3 regions of the Caballeronia sp. KNU42 genome follow, and region 3 is predicted to be linked to each of the others. Evidence: predicted binding sites of a transcription regulator. Region 3 holds the regulator's gene; each other region holds the start of a gene.

Region 1 (4,778 bases), 1.1 Mb from region 3:
TCAGCACGCTTTATCGCGACCGGCTGCCCAAGCCGGAAGCAACCCGCCATCCCGCAAAAAACCAGAATCCGGAGACCACACCATGACTATTTCCAGCGCCCACTGGGGCAATCTCGCAGACGGTACGCCCGTCGATCTTCACACGCTGAGCCATGACAACGGCTTGCGGGTATCGGTGACGAATCTGGGCGCGTCGCTCGTCTCCTGGTTCGCGCCGGATCGCGACGGCCGTCTGGCAGATATCCTGCTCGGCCACGATGCCCCCGCCGCGTACACAACCGGTCCTGCCTACATGGGCGCAACCGTCGGACGCTGGGCGAACCGCATCGCGGGCGCACGCTTCTCGCTCGATGGCGTGGAGTACCAACTCGAAGCCAATCAGCCACCGAATTCGCTACACGGCGGCGTCCAGGGCTTTAGCTACAAGCTGTGGCAAGCGCGACATACGGACGACGCTTTGGTCCTCACGCTCGAATCGCCCGCAGGCGATAGCGGTTTCCCCGGCGCGCTCACCGTCCAGGTGACCTACGCGTTCAGCAACGCGGGCGAGCTGACGATCACCTACGATGCCTTCACGGACGCACCTACGCCGCTCAACCTCACGAACCACGCGTACTTCAACCTGTCGGGCGTGGACTCGACGACTATCCACGACCATGAGATCGAGATCGCCGCCGATCAATTTTTCGCCATCGATAAACATACGATTCCGACCACGCTGGAAAACGTCGCCAATACGCCGTTCGACTTCCGTACGGCCGCGCTGCTCGGACCGCGACTGGACACCCGCGACAACGAGCAAGTGACGCTGGCGGGTGGCGGTATCGACCATTGTTATGTGTTGGGAACGGCTGAGCCGGTCACGGAGCTGCCCGAATTGCGGCGCGTTGCCGCTGTTTATCATCCGGCCAGCGGACGCGAGCTGCTTGTCTCGACCACCGAGCGCGGTTTGGTGTTCTACACCAGTAACAGTCTCGAAGGCGTGCCGGGCAAGCGCGGTCTGACTTATCACAAATACGGCGGGCTTTGCCTCGAAGCGGGCGGGTTTCCCAATCAGATCAATATGGACGACGCGGAAGACGTCGTGTTGCGTCCCAATGAGCGATATCGGCAAATCACGCGCTACGCCATGCGCGTGAGGTAGAAATGCGCCTTCGATAGGACCCCGCCTACAGTCGAATAGGACGCTCGCGGGTATCGGCGGACCGGCCTCTCATCGATACTGAATTCATTGAATCAGAAATCGAATGGAGGAAGACATGCCCTATCTACTGGGATGGTTGCTTGGCGTGCCGGTGATCGTGTTGGTGATCCTGTATCTGATCTTTCACTGAGCTTTTTATTGAACGCGAAAGCGCGCGGTTTCACGTGAACTGAACGAAGGCGTCGATACAATATCGACGCCTTTTTCATTTCCTCATTGCCGAAGGATTCCGATGAAACGCGCTCTCGTCGCTCTGACGTCCCTGACGTCGCTCGTTGCGTTGTTTGCTGCGCCTGCCCTGCATGCCGAGGAAATAGCCAGCGTCAACACGAATTTCCGCTTTACCGGCTCGGATCGCGTTACGGTCGAGGCGTACGACGACCCCGCCGTCGCCGGCGTCACCTGTTACGTTTCCCGCGCACGCACGGGCGGCGTTAAAGGAACGCTGGGAATAGCCGAAGACCCGTCTGAGGCTTCGATAGCTTGCCGCCAGGTCGCACCGATCAAGATCGATGCGCCGCTCAAGCAAAAGTCCGATGTGTTCTCGGAGCGTATGTCGTTTATCTTCAAGACGTTACACGTAGTGCGTATAGTCGATGCCAAGCGCAATACGCTGGTTTATCTGACGTATAGCGACCGGATTACGACCGGTAGCGCGAAGAACAGCGTGACCGCCGTGCCGGTGCCTGCAGGTACGACGATTCCCGTCAAATAAGACAGCGGCCTCGTCAAACCCGCCCTAAAGTTTTCCCTCCCCACGCCGATATACAGACGAACGGCCGTCGCCCTCATGGCGACGCCGACTGTCTTCCCGCGCCGGCTTGAACCGGCCAGCGGGATCGGAAACCGGGAAACATCATGGGTCAGATCACCCTTTCGTTTAAAGACGAAACCATCGCGGCGCTACGCCGTGACTTCGAGACGTTGATTCGTCTGTCGCTCAAGTTCGACCCGCAATTCGTCACGCCCACGTTCGAAGATTTCCTGCGCGCAAAACTGCTCGACAACCCCACGCCGCTCACGGAACAAGCGGTCCAGCGAATGCTGCAGAACGGCCAGTACGCGTGGGCAAAACGGGCGCTCGACAAGGAGTTTCCCGACGTCGTCGAAATGATGATGCGTCAAGCCGCGGAACACGGTTTCGGCTTCGCCGTGCGTTCGGACTGGAAACCGGACGACCTCGTGAAGGCGTCACGCGCGTGGGCCACGGCTATCGTGACCGAGGCGAATGGAGACGCGGCGCAGATCGATCCACTTGCGTCGCAGATCAAGGCGGCAGCATCGGATATTCAGGAACTCGAGATGAAAATGCAGACGCCCGCATGGCGTCTCGCCGATTCACTGCGTCAACGCGTGTACGAAACCAAGATTGCGACCGAACATAGTGCTGGATCGACAGCGCGCGAGAAGCTCGGTGAACTGCGCTGCCTGCTGCGCCTCGGTATGTTCCATGGCTCGATTGCAAAGCAGGAAGCACAGCAAGTACTCGAGCAGTTGCGCATGATGAAGCCGGAGATTTTTATTGAAGAGCCGTACGACGGTTTCACTCGCTTCGGCAACTGGCTGCGTACGATCTTCACGCCGGAGCGCAGAGTGCCGAAGCCTTCGCGTGCGGAACGTTGAGCTTGTTTTGAGCTAGCTCGAAGCCCTTCACTCCCACATCTTCTTCAACCGCGCGGCGATATCGACTTTGGCCTTTGCCGCCGCGGCCAGTCCCGCCGCTGTCGGCGCGGCCGGCTCGGGAACTGGCGGCCACGCGCACGCTTCGAACTGCGGCATCAGATGCGCGGGGATGAAACGCGTACGCGCCGCCCAGACATGCCGGTCGCCCATATGCGTCTGGTTGTGCACGTAGAAACGCTGCGGCGTGACAATGTGCAAATCCTCTTTCGCACGCGTCATGGCGACGTACAACAGCCGCCTCTCTTCATCGATTTCCTCGTCGCTGCCCGTGCCCATATCGGATGGAATGCAGCCATCCACGCCATTCATCACGAACACGTTCTTCCACTCCTGGCCCTTGGCCGAATGGATGGTGGAAAGAATCAGATAATCCTCGTCGATGAGCGGAACACCCGATTCGTCGCTGGTGGCATCGGGCGGATCGAGCGTCAGTTCCGTGAGAAAACGCTCGCGCGTGGGATACGTGGACGCAATGCTTTCCATCTGCAACACGTCGCCATGACGGATCGACGCGTCTTCGTGATTGCGTTCCAGATGCGGTTCGTACCAGCGCCGGATCATTTCGAATTCAGCGGGCCAGCCGCTTTCGCGTGCGCAAACCTTCGACATCATCGCGACGAGCGTCGGCCAGTCTTCGCTCGCGCGCAACGGCGCGGCGAATGCGGCCAACGCGGCCGGCGTCTCGCCGCGCTCGGCGACCTGATCGAGTACACGCCCCGCGATGGCAGGTCCAACCCCTGGCAACAACTGCAGCACGCGAAACCCGGCCACGCGATCACGCAGGTTCTCGCCCCAGCGCAGTACCGCCAGCACGTCCTTCACGTGAACCGAATCGAGGAACTTCAGTCCACCGAACTTCACGAACGGAATGTTGCGCCGCGTGAGTTCGATTTCGAGCGCGGCGCTATGATGCGCGGCGCGAAACAGCACCGCTTGCTGCTTGAGCGTCATGCCGCCTTCGCGCGCCTCCAGCACCTGCTCGACGATATAACGCGCCTGATCCGCCTCGTCCGCCACCGAGACCAGGCGTGGGCGTTGCGCCGATGCCTTGTCGGTCCACAAGTTCTTCGTATAACGCTCGGCGGCGAGTCCGATCACCGCATTCGATGCCGCCAGAATCGGCTGCGTCGAGCGGTAATTGCGCTCGAGCGTCACGCATTTCGCGGGCGGGTCGAAGTGGCTCGGGAAATCGAGAATATTGCGCACCGTCGCGCCGCGAAATGAATAGATGGACTGGGCGTCGTCGCCGACGACCGTCAGCCCGCGGCCATCGGGTTTCATCGACAGCAAGATGGACGCCTGCAGCTTGTTCGTGTCCTGGTATTCATCGACCAGCACGTGGTCGAAACGGCTCGACAGATCCGCGGCAATGGACGGCTCGGCGGCGAGATGCGACCAGTAGAGCAGCAGGTCGTCATAGTCGAGCACGCTTTGCTGCTGCTTCGCGTTGACGTAGGCCGCGAAGAGGCGGCGCAGGTCGTCTTGCCATTCGCGGCACCACGGGAACGCCTGGTCGAGCACCGTGGCAAGCGACACGCCGGTGTTGACCACGCGCGAGTAAATGGCGAAGCAAGTGGACTTGGCCGGAAAGCGTTTTTCTTTCGCCGATAACCCGAGTTCATGCCGCACGAGGTTCATGAGATCGGCGGAATCCTCGCGGTCGTTGATCGTGAACGACGGCGACAACCCCACGAGATCCGCGTAATCGCGCAACAACCGCGCGCCCACGCTATGGAAGGTGCCAGACCAGGTGAGGCCCTGCGCGATCACGCTGCGATTGCCCAAAGCGTTCACGGCGATACGCGTCACGCGCCGGGTCATCTCGCTCGCCGCGCGCCGCGAAAACGTCAGCAAGAGGATCCTGTGCGGGTCCGCGCCCTTCACCAGCAAA
Region 2 (4,778 bases), 310 kb from region 3:
CGGTGCCGTTGGAAAGTGAGGCGATACCAGCCTGCAAGGCGGACAGTGCCGCCTGCAACGCGCTGATGGCCGAAAGTTGGGTGTTGTCGTTCGTCTGCTGCGCGGAGAGCGTGGCGGTCTGACCTGCCACCTTCGCATTGACGAGGCTCGTCACGAGCGACGAGACATCCAGCGACGAATTTCCCGTAGAACCGCTGATGATGGATTGCGCGGCGGCCGCTTCGGCTGCCTGGGTGGCGGCTAAAGTGGCGGCTGCTGTGGCCGCGGCCGTGGCGGAGGCGCTGGAGGCGCCGGAAATCGTCGACATTGAGATGCTCCGTACGTCGGTTTTGCTTTTGAGCCTGAATGATAAACGTTTGTAAAACGTGTAGGGGAGGCAAGCCTCCCCAAGCAACACATTCGGCCGGCGCGTAGTGCGGTAGTGCGATGCGCCGCACTACGCGAGGGCCATTACCGCAAAAGCTATTACTGGAGAAGCTTCAGAACTTGCTGCGGGTTGGAGTTGGCTTGCGCCAGCACCGAGATACCTGCTTGTTGCAGCACTTGCGCCTTGCTCAGGTTAGCCGTTTCTGCAGCGAAGTCGGCGTCCGTGATTTGCGACTGGGCGCCCGACAAGTCGGTCGATTGCGATTGCTGTGCCGAGGAGATCGACGTGAAACGGTTTTGAGCAGCACCCAGGGTTGCCTGGATGTTGTTGACCGTTGCGAGCGCGTTGTCGATCGATTCCATTGCAGCGTTCGCGCCTGCCGTCGTGCTGACGTCGACTGCCGAAATTGCCGGCGGTGCATTGTTGCTGGCAACCTGGGTCAGCACGCCACCGGTGGTGCCCGTGCCACCGGCCGCACCCGGAGTACCAAGGGTTGAGGGTGCTTTACCGGCGACGAGCGCAAACGTCGCAGGCGTCGTGCCAGGAACAGCGGCCGTGATGGTGAAGTTGGTCGTCACAGCGGCGCTGTTGTTTGCGAGCTGATTGCCGTTCTGATCAAAGAACTGCAATCCCGAGTTGCCGTCCGACTTCACTGTAATCGACGTGATAGCGCTGGCGCTGGTCGACGCAGCTCCCGTGGAGGGGTCGATCGCGATGTTCGAAATCGTGCCAAGGGTTTCGCCGGCGGTCGCAGTAATGGTGTTCGCAGCGCTGATCGTGGTCACAGCATTCGCGGTAGTCAGCGGGTTAGTCGCTGTCGCGCTGTTGACCGTGAGTTGGCCGCTAGCATTCGTGGAGAACAACGCGCTCGACGTCGCTGTCGAGATGGCCTGGTTGTTCTGGTCCGTAAAGGTGTAGCCGCCGTTGCCATCGGACAAGACGTTGATCGACGTGATGGCGCCTGCTACGCCCGCGGCAGGAATCCCGCCGGCCGATGTCAAGTCAAGACCGGTAATCGTGCCCAGCGTGTTGCCCTTTTGCACCGTGCCGCCACCAAGCGAAGCTGCCGACAGGCTTTGCGTCAGGTTCAGGCTGATCGTCTGGCCGACGTTCGCGCCGACCTGGAAGCTCACGTTACCTGCGGAGCCGTCCAGAACGTTCTTGCCGTTGTAGTTCGTTTGCGATGCCACGCGGTTCACTTCAGCGACTTGCTGCGCTACTTCTTGTTGCAGAGCTGCCTGGTCGCTTGACGACAGCGAGCCGCTCGATGCCTGCACGGCCAGTTGACGAATGGTTTGCAAGCTCGTCGTGATCTGCGCCAGACCGCTCGATGCCGTCTGGATCATCGAAACGCCGTCGTTCGCATTCGAAACGCCTTGGTTCAAGCCGTTGATCTGCGTTTGCATACGGTTCGAGATCGCGAGACCAGCTGCATCGTCTGCTGCGCTGTTGATGCGCTTACCGGACGACAGGCGCGTGATGGCCTGCGACAGCGCGCTTTGCGAGGTGTTCAGGTTTTGCTGAGCGACCAGCGAGTTGATATTGCTATTGATACCGATCATTTGGATTTCTCCTGAAAGAACTTAAAGGGCTGTTATGGCTACTGCACGGTCCTGTTGCTTGGCGGTTCCGAGCGTGGTAGCCGGCCGCCTACATGGGTTAGCGGCCCATGAAAAAAAAACTTGAGGACTAAGGTAAGGATTTGTAGGGAGAATAGTGATTGCCCGGCCGCCTGCGAGCCGCGGGATTCGCGGGTATTCTTTTTCGTTCAGTTATCGCGCGTTTGCCTACAACAGCCCGGGAGCAACCATGCAGCAACGCACTATCGGTACGTCAGACCTCAAAGTCGCGCCGCTCGTTTTCGGCGGAAATGTATTCGGCTGGACCGCCGACGAACGTACGTCGTTCTCCATCCTCGACGCCTTCGTCGACCACGGTCTTAATTTCATCGATACCGCCGACGTCTATTCCGCCTGGGTCGACGGCCACCAGGGCGGCGAGTCGGAGACCATCATCGGCAAGTGGCTCAAGGAAAGCGGCAAGCGCGACAAGATCGTGCTGGCGACCAAGGTCGGCCTGCTGAGCACGCGGACGGGGCTGTCGGCGGCAAATATCGAGGCTGCCGTCAACGACTCGCTCAAACGCCTGAAGACGGATTACATCGACGTCTACTTTTCTCATCGGGACGACGATAAAACGCCCCTGCTCGACACGCTCGGTGCATATCAAAAGCTGATTACGGCTGGGAAAGTGCGCGTAATTGGTGCGTCCAATTACAGCGGCGAAAGACTGGAAGAGGCACTGAAGATATCGGCGAAAGAGGGGATCGCGGGTTATCAGGTGCTTCAGCCTGAATACAATCTCTACGATCGCGCTGGCTACGAGAACGACCTGGAACCGGTTATCAAGGCGCACAAGGTGTCGGTGGTGACGTATTACAGCCTGGCGAGCGGCTTTCTGAGCGGAAAATATCGATCCAAAGCCGATACCGAGAACAGTGCCCGAGGCGCGAAAGTGTCGGGCTACCTGAACGATAGGGGCTTGAGAATCGTGAACGCGCTGGTTAAAGTGTCAGACCGCCATGACACGGAGCCGGCGGCGGTCGCGCTTGCATGGCTGATCGCGCGGCCGGGCGTCACGGCGCCGATCGCGAGCGCGACATCGGTCAAGCAGCTCGAAACCTTGGCCCACGCGACCCGGATTACTTTGACGCCTGAAGACGTCGCACTCCTCGACGAAGCCAGCAATCCGGACTGAAATCGGCAAAAAGCACGCATCATCATGGGGTTGCCCGTCTCCAAACCTCCGTGCAGAGGTGTTTCGGGGTTGGCGACGGGGCGGCGATCTGATAACATCTCGCCCGAATCGAGATTTTTGCCCGATGGCGCAGCTATTTTTAAGCGACGCCGGGCGGCCCGAAGTGCGCTGTTCGTTTTCGACAGACTGCGCATGCCGTGATCGGCGGTGAAATCCCACCTCTCTCTTTTCCGGCCTCCGTGGCCGCTTTGCTCGTGTCCGCTGTTGTTGGGTGGACGATCGGAGTGCCGGCGCGCGGCGTTGCCTTAGTCGGTACGCTTCGCCGCGCAGTCAGAAAAACGTATCAGCGATTTAGGACATCCATGACCACTATTGTTTTGAAAGAAAACGAGCCGTTCGACGTTGCGATCCGTCGCTTTCGCCGGACCATCGAAAAGAACGGCCTGATCGCCGAACTTCGCGAACGTCAGTCGTATGAAAAGCCGACGACGGCACGCAAGCGCAAGAAAGCGGCAGCAGTCAGCCGTCTGCGCAAGCGTCTGCGCAGCCAGATGCTGCCCAAGAAGCTTCACTAAGTCTTGGCCGGTTGCAGCCGGATTGATAGGCTGCACCAAGCAAAACGGCGATGCCGCCCGCAAGGGTTGCATCGCCGTTTTGCTTGTCTGGTTTGATTTGCCGGTTTTAGTTCTGGCGTTACTTCGGCTCGCGGCTCAACTGGTCCGCCCGCCTTGGCTGGAATTCTGCGGCTGAATTTTGGATTCCTGGCTCACGCACGCCTGAGTGAACCTTCCTCATTTTTCGCTCTTGTCCCGCCTTGGCGAGCCATCGCCTGAGCTGGCGGGCGTCTATTCGCGCCTAAACAAACGCGTGCCGTTCGCCCACGCGCGCCAGGAGCTGGGGCCATTCGTCTACGTCGGAATCGTCGTGAACTTCTTCCAGTTCGATCAGCAACTCGACGATGTCCGGATCGTAGGCATCAACCTCCGACGCATACAGCGCGCGCAATAATGAGCCGTCCTTTGCGTGCCGGTAGTACGAGATTCCAACGCCCTCGATCTCCGGCCGATACAACTCGTCGGCGATCAGCGAACCGATAGCGCACTTGCGGCCGTTGCCGCTGCGCAGGCGGCACGAACCGTTTTCATCTTCTGACACAGCCCGTTGGGTAAGCAGATGGTTGCTCACGCGTTCGTAGATGTCTCTCGCGGTTAACATGGCATTGCTCGTTGCTTTGACTATTGCGTTACTCGCATGCGGCGTATTTATTTATTCGTTCGATATCTGCGCGGACACGGTTCCTTCATGGGTCAGTGCGAGGGAATCGTTTCAGCAACCTAAGTGCCCCGCGGAGCCTCTCAAATTCCTGCCCAGGTCCGCTCAGGCTGCTGACTTAAGTCGATCCGCCGACAAGTTGAACTGCCGGGCAATTGAGGCAAAGCGTTCACGCCATTCCCACTTGCCGAACACGTCGTGCACGTTTTGCAGGCAACTAAGCAGATCGACGGTTGTTGGATCGTAGACGTTGATGTTCGAGCGCAAAAGCGCGCGCTTCAGCGCAGCCACCCCGACGTCCATGTATGCCGGCACGGTTTCGGGCCCTTTGCCGACAAAGCGAATGGGCACGCCTTCCATGGCGGTCATGTAGTCGCGCGCC
Region 3 (4,778 bases):
GCGAAGATCTCCCCGAAAGCCGCCGCCCAGCATCGCGAGATGAAACTGCGGGAGTCGGCCGGGAATCAGTCACATTCGCAGTCACATTCGCAACCGCAATTGCAGTCCCACGCGCCGTCTCACCTGAATTCGAATTCAGGTTCGAACGCGTACGCAAGCGGCGATGTCTTTTCATCGGTATTCGGCGCCAATCCCGAACCGCTGGATGATATGGAGCCCGAAGCGCAAGTGGACGACACGTCGCGCACGATGGCCGAATCGAATCCCTGGCTGATCGAGCATGCGCGCCGGGTAGCTCAGTCAGCGGCTGAAAGTGCGCAGCAACGCACGCTGAGCGCGTCAGCCGCAATTGCGAAGGGCTTGGGCAGTCCCGTGACCGTCACGCCGCAGGACTCCGCGCAAGCCCACGGATGGACCCGCGAAGCAGCGCAAGCCGCCGCTCGCCGGGCGGAACAAAAAACCGCGCAACTGCACGCAGCAACCCAGCACCAAATCCAAACCCCGGCGGCCCAAACCGCCAGCTCGATGCAGGAAGGCGCGTTCGCGGGCCTGCCGGCGTCGGCCGCTGCAGCCGTGACCGAAGCCATCCGCACGCGCATGGAGCAAGTCGTGAACGACACCGTCATGAATGAACTTTCGTCGATGCGCGGCATGATGGAAGAGCACTTCGCCGGCTTGCTGTGGGGCGATCGCCAGCGCCGCAGCCCGAATCACGCCGCGCTGACCAAGCGCCTGTTCGCGGCCGGTTTCTCAGCGCAGCTGGTCCGTCTGCTGATCGACAACATGCCGGAGATCGAACAAGCCGAAGAGTCGATGCAATGGGTCCAGCAAGTGCTCGAGAACAACCTGCCCGTCATGGACAGCGAAGAATCGATGATGAACCGCGGCGGCGTTTTCGCGCTGATGGGCCCGACGGGCGTGGGCAAGACGACCACCACCGCCAAGCTCGCCGCGCGCTGCGTGATGCGCTTCGGCGCCAGCAAGGTCGCGCTGCTCACCACCGACAGCTACCGGATCGGCGCGCACGAACAACTGCGTATTTTCGGCAAGATCCTCGGGGTATCGGTGCATGCGGTGAAAGACGCAAGCGACCTGCAACTCGCGCTTTCGGAACTGCGTAACAAGCACATCGTGCTGATCGACACCATTGGCATGAGCCAGCGCGACCGTACTGTCTCCGATCACATCGCCATGTTGTGCGGCGCCGGCCATCCGGTGCAGCGCCTGCTGCTGCTGAACGCAACCAGCCACGGCGATACGTTGAACGAAGTCGTGCAGGCCTATCAGAGCAATCCGGACCAGGCGCCGCTCGCGGGCTGCATCCTGACCAAGCTCGACGAAGCCACGAACCTGGGTGGCGTACTCGACACCGTGATCCGCTACAAGCTGCCCGTGCATTACGTATCGACGGGTCAGAAGGTGCCGGAAAACCTGTACGTCGCGACCAAGCGTTTCCTGATTAAAAGCGCCTTCTGCATCCCGCGCGACGGCTCGCCGTTCGTGCCGCAAGACGATGATGTGCCGCCGCTCCTGTCCGCGCTCTCAGCGCGCGCTTCCACCGAACTGCATGAGGTTCACTTTGGATAAGTTCGTGTCCGATCAGGCTGAAGGCTTGCGCCGTCTGCTGACACGCAACGGCTCCCGGGTCGTGGCGGTGTGCGGCGCCCCGGCAGGTGGATTGGGGGGAACCGGCAATACCTCGACGGTCGTCAACCTCGCCTGCGCGCTCGCCGCGCAAGGTAAGGATGTGCTGGTAATCGATGAGCGCCATAACGCGTTGTCGGTGAGCCGGCTGGCGAAGGTGCCCGACAACGGCGCGCTGGGCGCCGTGTTGTCCGGCAAGCGTTTCTTGCAGGACGCCGTCACGCGCACGCCGTTCGGCTTTTCGGTGATCGCCGCGCCTCGCGACGAACGCATCAGCCAGGACGCCGCGCATTGCCGGGTGCTGCTCGACGGACCCGCCGATGTGGTCCTGATCGATACCCAGCTTGACCGTAGCGGCGCGTTGTCGAATCTGGCCGTGCAAGCGCACGACTTCGTGATCGTGACGCGCGTAGCGCCTGCCGCGATCACCGAGGCGTACGCCTGCATCAAGCGTCTGCATTACGCACACGCTATCGGGCGGTTCCGGGTCGTCGTGAATCACGTGAAGAACGGCGCCGATGCGCAAATCGCTTTCGATAACCTCGCGGGCGTCGCCGGCCGCTATCTCGCGGTGCAGCTCATGCCGGCGGGCTGCGTGGCTGAAGATCCGCGCGTGGCGCGGGCGCACGAGCTGTCGCGTTGCGCGGTGGAAGCATTCCCGGCGACGGCAGCGGCCCGGGATTACCGGCAGATTGCCGCTGAATTGCAGTACTGGCCGATGCCGCAAGCGTCGCAGTTTGAATGGCCCGTGCAGTCCTTGCGAGCGGAAACGCAGCAAGAGGTAGAGCGTTCGATCAACTCCGGCGCGGTACGTCGCGCCGAAACGCCATTGATGCAGCGCGCGATGAGCAGTCCCGCGTCCGTGTGATGCCGCAAGAGAAGGAACAAGGTGAATGCGATGTATAACGCCCAGGGAAAACTGTCACAGTCGGAAGTCCTGACCCGCTACGCGCCGCTGGTGCGCCGGCTCGGACTGCAGCTCGTGGCGAAAATGCCGGCCAGCGTCGATCTGGACGACCTGATCCAGGCCGGCATGATCGGCTTGCTCGATGCGGCCGGCCGCTATAAGGAAGATCAGGGCGCTCAGTTCGAGACCTACGCCAGCCAGCGGATTCGCGGCGCGATGCTCGACGAGTTGCGCGCCAACGACTGGCTGCCGCGCAGCATGCGCAAGACCTCGCGCGAAGTGGAGTCCGCTGTGCACAAGGTCGAGCAGCATCTCGGCCGGTCCGCGAGCGAACAGGAAGTGGCCGAGCACCTGAACATGCCGCTGATTGAATACCAGGCCATGCTGCAGGATCTGCATGGCAGCCAGTTGATCTATTACGAAGACTTCGACCGGTCTTCCGATGACGAGCCGTTTCTCGACCGTTATTGCGTCGATAAAGCCGACCCGCTGTCCGCGTTGCTCGACGGCAGCTTGCGCTCGGCGCTGGTTGACGCCATCGATAAATTGCCGGAACGCGAAAAGCTGCTGATGAGCTTGTATTACGAGAAGGGCTTGAACCTGCGCGAAATTGGCGCGGTGATGGAAGTCAGCGAATCGCGTGTGTGCCAGTTGCATAGCCAGGCTGTTGCACGGCTGCGGGCGAAGTTGCGGGAACAGGCTTGGTCGGGCGTGGAAGCTTGAGCCCCGGCAGATAAACGTAGTTCAGGTTTCGAAATCCGCGCTGTCGGCGAATACTGTCTGGCCCTTGCCTCGCGCCTTGGCGCGATACATTGCACGATCCGCTGCGCGCATCAGCGCGGCAATATCCGTGTAACCGGGGCTCAGGTCCGGCGAGATCAGGCACGCGCCAATACTCGCCGATACATTCATCACCCGGTCCTGCACCGACTTCATTTCCGCCAGCACCGCGTGTACGCCGTTCGCCACCGTCTGCACGGCGTGGTTGCCGGTCACGTGCCGCGCCAGTACGACGAATTCGTCGCCGCCGAGGCGCGCGACTGTGTCGGTGGTTCTTACTCTTCTTGCCAGCAGCGCCGCGAAAGTTTGCAGCACGACGTCGCCGACTTCGTGGCCGTAGGTATCGTTGACTTCCTTGAAGCCGTCGAGATCGATCAGCAGCAGCGCGGTCGCGCCTTCCTGTCCCGTCGATATCGCCATCACCGCCCGGCCGATGGTCTGTTCCAGCATGTAGCGGTTGCTCAAGCCCGTGAGGGGATCGGTACCGGCCTTCAACGCGAGGTCGCGGTTCGCGCTGCCCAGGCGGCCGATCAGCACCGCGAGATAGATCGATGCCCCAAGGACGCTTAGGCCAATCCCGAGCGCCGCGAGCTGATTGATCATCCACCAGGGCTGCAGGACGGACAACGCGACGATACCCAGTAGCGCCGTTCCACACGACAACGCCAGCGTGCGCTTGCCGTAACGCCCGGCCGCGCCGATCAGAAAAAGGAAAACGGCCCACAGCATGGGCAAGGTGAGCGCGCCTCCGGCGCCGAGAACCACGGTGAGCAGGACCTGATCGGCGACCGTTGTGCAAGCGAGGCGCAGATCCGACTGCCGCTGCATTTTGCTGATGATTAGCCGGGTCGCGACGCCATAGATCAGGCAGAGCGCGAGCGCATGGAAACTGGCGATGGCGGCGGGCGTCGGATCGAACCACGCCAGCACACCGTAGACTGCCGCTGCGAGGCCGCCCAGTATGACTCGCAGCGTCGCCTGCTCTTTTTCCGGATCGTGATGCGGCGACCACACGTAACCGCGCTGCCGGTGCAAGGGGTCCTTCGCCTGCCCCATTCTGAATCTCCCTGATGTGATGTCGAAGGTGATGCCGAAGTGCTGATCGATGCCGCGTTTTCTGCAGTTTTTCTGCCGTTTTTCTACAGTGCCTGCGTGTTGCAGAATTGCAATCGTACTGCGTCGTTGAAAAGTGACCGAAAAGCGCACGAATCGGCTAGATTCATGGCTGATTAATGCTGACTTGTTGCGATCGATTTCGAACGGAGCGGGATGCATTCAGCACGTTAGGGTGTTTTGGCGGCTTGCGGTTCTGTCCGGCTTCATTTCGAATCGATGTTTGTCGGGTTGGTTGATCGTTAGTTGATCGTTATTTACTAAGCAGGTTTTTCGACGTCCGATGCAACCCTCTGAATTTGCTTCTTCCGCTGGCAGCGTGAGTGCTGCCGAT

What was found. The regulator FliA, encoded in region 3, starts transcription of late flagellar genes. The targets are predictions, from matches to a motif close to CTAAAGTTTNNNNNNNNNNNGCCGNTA.
Region 1: the regulator FliA is predicted to act here: its motif matches at 1,944-1,970, upstream of ACSOSP_RS07950 (DUF4088 family protein).
Region 2: the regulator FliA is predicted to act here: its motif matches at 2,028-2,054, upstream of ACSOSP_RS14325 (flagellin N-terminal helical domain-containing protein).

What each region holds. Positions count from the first base shown of each region.
Region 1 covers NZ_CM132388.1:1,772,919-1,777,696, forward strand. The annotation lists gene ACSOSP_RS07935 (FadR/GntR family transcriptional regulator) at 1-86, shown strand, start outside; gene ACSOSP_RS07940 (aldose epimerase family protein) at 83-1,144, shown strand; gene ACSOSP_RS07945 (CreA family protein) at 1,437-1,919, shown strand; gene ACSOSP_RS07950 (DUF4088 family protein) at 2,063-2,827, shown strand; gene ACSOSP_RS07955 (ATP-dependent helicase) at 2,855-4,778, opposite strand, start outside.
Region 2 covers NZ_CM132388.1:3,177,798-3,182,575, forward strand. The annotation lists gene fliD (flagellar filament capping protein FliD) at 1-307, opposite strand, end outside; gene ACSOSP_RS14325 (flagellin N-terminal helical domain-containing protein) at 466-1,929, opposite strand; gene ACSOSP_RS14330 (aldo/keto reductase) at 2,177-3,124, shown strand; gene rpsU (30S ribosomal protein S21) at 3,487-3,699, shown strand; gene ACSOSP_RS14340 (hypothetical protein) at 3,980-4,339, opposite strand; gene ACSOSP_RS14345 (hypothetical protein) at 4,502-4,778, opposite strand, start outside.
Region 3 covers NZ_CM132388.1:2,865,562-2,870,339, forward strand. The annotation lists gene flhF (flagellar biosynthesis protein FlhF) at 1-1,587, shown strand, start outside; gene ACSOSP_RS12895 (nucleotide-binding protein) at 1,580-2,512, shown strand; gene ACSOSP_RS12900 (RNA polymerase sigma factor FliA) at 2,543-3,274, shown strand; gene ACSOSP_RS12905 (diguanylate cyclase) at 3,296-4,387, opposite strand; gene ACSOSP_RS12910 (Rieske 2Fe-2S domain-containing protein) at 4,728-4,778, shown strand, end outside.